DNA from 2 places in the Streptomyces sp. CLCI03 genome. Region 2 is predicted to be linked to the other one. Evidence: riboswitches for the same ligand, from Rfam matches in the RefSeq annotation. Region 2 holds a riboswitch; the other holds the start of a gene.

Evidence for each region. A riboswitch is a leader RNA that binds a small molecule or an ion and turns the genes downstream of it on or off. The one in region 2 is predicted to bind ZMP and ZTP.
Region 1: linked by a shared signal. The riboswitch ahead of ACWG52_RS14950 (serine hydroxymethyltransferase) and the one ahead of ACWG52_RS07665 (bifunctional 5,10-methylenetetrahydrofolate dehydrogenase/5,10-methenyltetrahydrofolate cyclohydrolase) in region 2 are both predicted to bind ZMP and ZTP.

Annotation. Positions count from the first base shown of each region.
Region 1 covers NZ_CM132132.1:3,287,516-3,289,707, reverse strand. The annotation lists gene rocD (ornithine--oxo-acid transaminase) at 1-987, opposite strand, end outside; ZMP/ZTP riboswitch at 1,117-1,207, shown strand; gene ACWG52_RS14950 (serine hydroxymethyltransferase) at 1,242-2,192, shown strand, end outside.
Region 2 covers NZ_CM132132.1:1,672,923-1,675,114, reverse strand. The annotation lists gene ACWG52_RS07670 (class I SAM-dependent methyltransferase) at 205-966, opposite strand; ZMP/ZTP riboswitch at 1,024-1,126, shown strand; gene ACWG52_RS07665 (bifunctional 5,10-methylenetetrahydrofolate dehydrogenase/5,10-methenyltetrahydrofolate cyclohydrolase) at 1,205-2,050, shown strand; gene ACWG52_RS07660 (MAB_1171c family putative transporter) at 2,190-2,192, opposite strand, start outside.

The sequences.
Region 1 (2,192 bases), 1.6 Mb from region 2:
GCCGCCGACCAGCAGGTTCAGCTCCCGGTGCAGGTGCTCGCCCAGCTCGGTGGCGCGGCCCTGGAACTCGCCGGTCCGCAGCATCGCGATCACCTCCAGGGCGACCGCGCACGCGAGCGGGTTCCCGCCGAAGGTGGACCCGTGCTCCCCGGGCCGGAACACCCCGAGCACGTCCCGGTCGGCGACGACGGCGGAGACCGGCACCACGCCGCCGCCGAGCGCCTTGCCGAGGATGTAGACGTCCGGGACGACCCCCTCGTGCTCGCACGCGAAGGTCCGGCCGGTGCGCCCCAGCCCCGACTGGATCTCGTCCGCCATGAAGAGGACGTTCCGCTCGCGGGTCAGCTCCCGTACGCCGCTCAGGTACCCGGCGGGCGGCACCAGCACCCCCGCCTCGCCCTGGATCGGCTCCAGCAGCACGGCCACGGTGTTCTCGGTGACGGCGTGGGCCAGCGCGGTGAGGTCCCCGTACGGGACGATCTCGAAGCCCGGTGTGTACGGGCCGAAGTGGTCACGGGCCTCGTGGTCCGTGGAGAAGGAGACGATGGTCGTGGTCCGCCCGTGGAAGTTGTCCGCGGCGACCACGATCTTGGCGTGCCCGTCCGGGACGCCCTTGACCTCGTAGCCCCACTTGCGGGCGGTCTTCACCGCCGTCTCCACGGCCTCCGCCCCCGTGTTCATGGGGAGCACCATCTCCTTGCCGCACAGTGCGGCAAGCTCGGTACAGAAGTCGGCGAAGCGGTCGTGGTGGAAGGCGCGCGAGGTGAGCGTGACCCGTTCCAGCTGGGCGCGGGCGGCGTCGATCAGACGGCGGTTGCCGTGCCCGAAGTTGAGGGCCGAGTACCCGGCGAGCATGTCGAGGTATCTGCGACCCTCGACGTCGGTCATCCAGGCGCCTTCGGCGGACGCGACGACCAGGGGCAGCGGATGGTAGTTGTGCGCACTGTGGGCGTCCGCGGCGCGGATGGCATCAGCAGTTGTCGACACGGGGTCTCCGATCGTCCGTCCGGCGGGGTGAGCGCCGGTGCAGCGGTGACGAGGGTGGCGTCACCTTCTTATCGTCGCTCGTATCCCGGACGCAGAAACCTCTCTCCCGGCGCGCCCGCTAAGGTGTCCGATACGCACGGCGACTGGCGTACGGGGAACCAACTCCGGGGGAGTCGTGCGCGCTCGACCGCATACAGGGCCGCTCGCCTGGGCCTCGCGGGGTACCGATCACATCGACCCCGGAGGAGCCCGCCATGTCCGCGAGCCGCCATCCCGCCCTTCTCTCCACCGACCCCGAGCTGGCGTCCTTCGTCGCGGCGGAGGAAGTGCTGCAGGCGCAGACCCTGCGTCTGATCCCCAGTGAGAACTACGTGTCCGCGGCCGTCCTCGAAGCCTCCGGCACCGTGCTGCAGAACAAGTACAGCGAGGGCTACCCCGGCCGCCGCTACTACGAGGGCCAGCAGAACATCGACCGCGTCGAGGCGCTGGCGATCGAGCGGGCCAAGGGCCTGTTCGGGGTCGACCACGCCAACGTGCAGCCGTACTCCGGCTCGCCCGCCAACCTCGCCGTCTACCTGGCCTTCGCGAAGCCGGGCGACACCGTGATGGGCATGGCCCTGCCGATGGGCGGGCACCTCACCCACGGCTGGGGCGTCTCGGCGACCGGCTCCTGGTTCCGGGGCGTGCAGTACGGCGTCCGGGCCGACACCGGGCTCATCGACTACGACGCGGTGCGTGACCTCGCCCTCGCCGAGCGACCCAAGCTGATCTTCTGCGGCGGTACCGCGCTGCCGCGGACCATCGACTTCGCCGCCTTCGCGGAGATCGCGCGGGAGGCCGGCTCGATCCTGGTCGCCGACGTGGCCCACATCGCGGGCCTGATCGCGGGCGGCGCGCACCCGTCCCCGGTGGACCACGTCGACGTCGTCTCCACCACGACGCACAAGACCCTGCGCGGTCCGCGGGGCGCGATGCTGATGTGCCGCGAGGAGCACGCGAAGGCCATCGACAAGGCGGTCTTCCCGGGCCTGCAGGGCGGCCCGCACAACCAGACGACGGCCGGTATCGCGGTGGCACTGCACGAGGCGGCCCAGCCGTCCTTCACGGCGTACGCGCACCAGGTCGTCGCCAATGCCAAGGCGCTGGCCGCGGCGCTGCTGCAGAAGGGCTTCGACCTGGTCTCGGGCGGTACGGACAACCACCTG
Region 2 (2,192 bases):
CGTTGCGAACAGATAAATGGTGGGCGGGACATCATCGCGCGAACTCGGGAAACAGACCCGAGGGGGGTCTGTATTCCGGGCCGCGCGAGGACACCTGTCGGTTCATCGCATGCCCGAGTCGATTCGTTACGCGCTGAATTGAGTGACCTGCGCCACGCTGTGGCCGCGCAACCCGATCCGGCGTAGATCCGTCCGCCCTTCAGATCAGCCCGTTTTGCGGGCTTCGATGAGGAAGCGGGCGGTGTGAGCGACGAACGGACCTTCACGTTCGATCTGTTCGTGGAGCTCACGCAACCGGTCCCGGTACTGCCCGACCGTGAAGCCGGGCACCATCCAGATCACCTTCCGTAGAAAGTAGATCACGGCTCCGATGTCGTGGAACTCCGTGCGCAGTCGCTCGGATCGCAGATCGAGGACTTCGAGGCCGGCCGCGGTGGCGTCGGCGACCGCGTCGTCGGGGTGCCGGCCGCGCCGGATCTCCTCCGGCTGCGGGCCGAGGAAGTACTCGACGAGCTCGAAGACGCTCGCCGGGCCGACCTGCTGCGAGAGGTAGCTGCCGCCCGGCGCCAGCACCCGCGCGATCTCCTCCCACCAGATCGACACCGGGTGCCGGCTGGTCACCAGCTCGAAGGCCGCGTCGCCGAAGGGCAGCGGCGGCTCGTCGGCGTCGGCGACCACCACCGCGCCCAGCGGGTGCAGCAGCCGCGTCGCCTTGTCGATGTTGGGCGGCCACGACTCGGTGGCGACCGTCAGTGGTGGCAGCGGAGCGCATCCGGCCAGGACCTCACCCCCGCCGGTCTGGATGTCCAGCGCGGACCGGACCTGGGCCAGGCGCTCGCTCATCAGTTTCTGGTAGCCCCAGGAGGGGCGCTGCTCGGTGGCCCGGCCGTCGAGCCAGGAGAAGTCCCAGCCGTCCACGGAGACGGACTCGGCCTCGGCGACAAGATGGTCGAAAGTACGCGTCATGCCTTGATCGTCCCAGGTCGGACGCCCGACAACCACCGGATATGTCGACTACAGTGGTCGGCGGGCCGTGACTGGCGTTCGGGTGGATCACCACCGGGGAGCGGCCCGGCGTACCTGTGGACCTCCGGTACGTCGACTGCCGCGCGCCTGGGCGAACCGCGATCCGCAGCGACGTTCAGGAGACCCCGTGACGACTGCCCAGACTGCCCCCGCCCCTGCCGCCGGATCCGCCCGGCTGATGGACGGCACGGCCCTCGCCCGCCGCATCTCGGAGCAGACCGCCGCCTACGCGGCGAAGATCACCGAGCGCACCGGCATCGCGCCGTGCCTGGCGACCGTGCTGGTCGGCGAGGACCCGGCCTCCGTGACCTACGTCCGCATGAAGCAGAACCGCTGTGCCAAGGCGGGGATCACCTCCCGCCACGTCGAGCTGCCGGCCGGGACCACCACCGAGGAGCTGGTGGCCACCCTCACCGAGCTCTCCGAGGACCCGCAGATCAGCGGCATCCTGCTCCAGCACCCCGTCCCGCACCACATCGACGAGCGGGCCGCCTTCGAGGCCATCGCCCCGGGCAAGGACGTCGACGGGGTCACCATGCACTCCTTCGCCGCCATGGGCTTCGGGCTGCCGGGCTTCGTCTCCTGCACCCCCGGCGGCATCATGCGCCTCCTCGCCGCCTACGACGTGGACCTGACCGGCAAGCACGCCGTCGTCGTCGGCCGCAGCGCGATCCTGGGCAAGCCGGCCGGGATGCTGCTGCTGGAGCAGAACGCCACCGTCACCTACTGCCACTCCCGCACCCAGGACCTGCCCTCGATCGTGCGCCAGGCGGACGTCCTGGTCGCCGCCGTCGGCAAGGCCGAGTTCATCCGGGGCGAGGACATCAAGCCCGGCGCGGTCGTCCTGGACGCCGGGTACAACGAGGGCAACGTCGGCGACGTGCACTTCGAGTCGGCCGCCGCCCGCGCCTCGCTGATCACCCCGGTCCCTGGCGGTGTCGGCCCGATGACCATCGCCGTCCTGCTGGAGCAGACCGTGCAGGCGGCCGCCGCACAGGCCGGACTGGACCTCGCCGAGCTCTGATCCCACCGCGCGCGGACCCTCGTAGGACGCCCGCGCCCACGCCTCCACGCACGCCCCGGCCCCTCGGTCCGGGGCGTCGTGCGTTCCCGGGGACAGGGGACAGCGGACAGGGGACAGGGGGCACGGAGGCCCGGGACCCTCA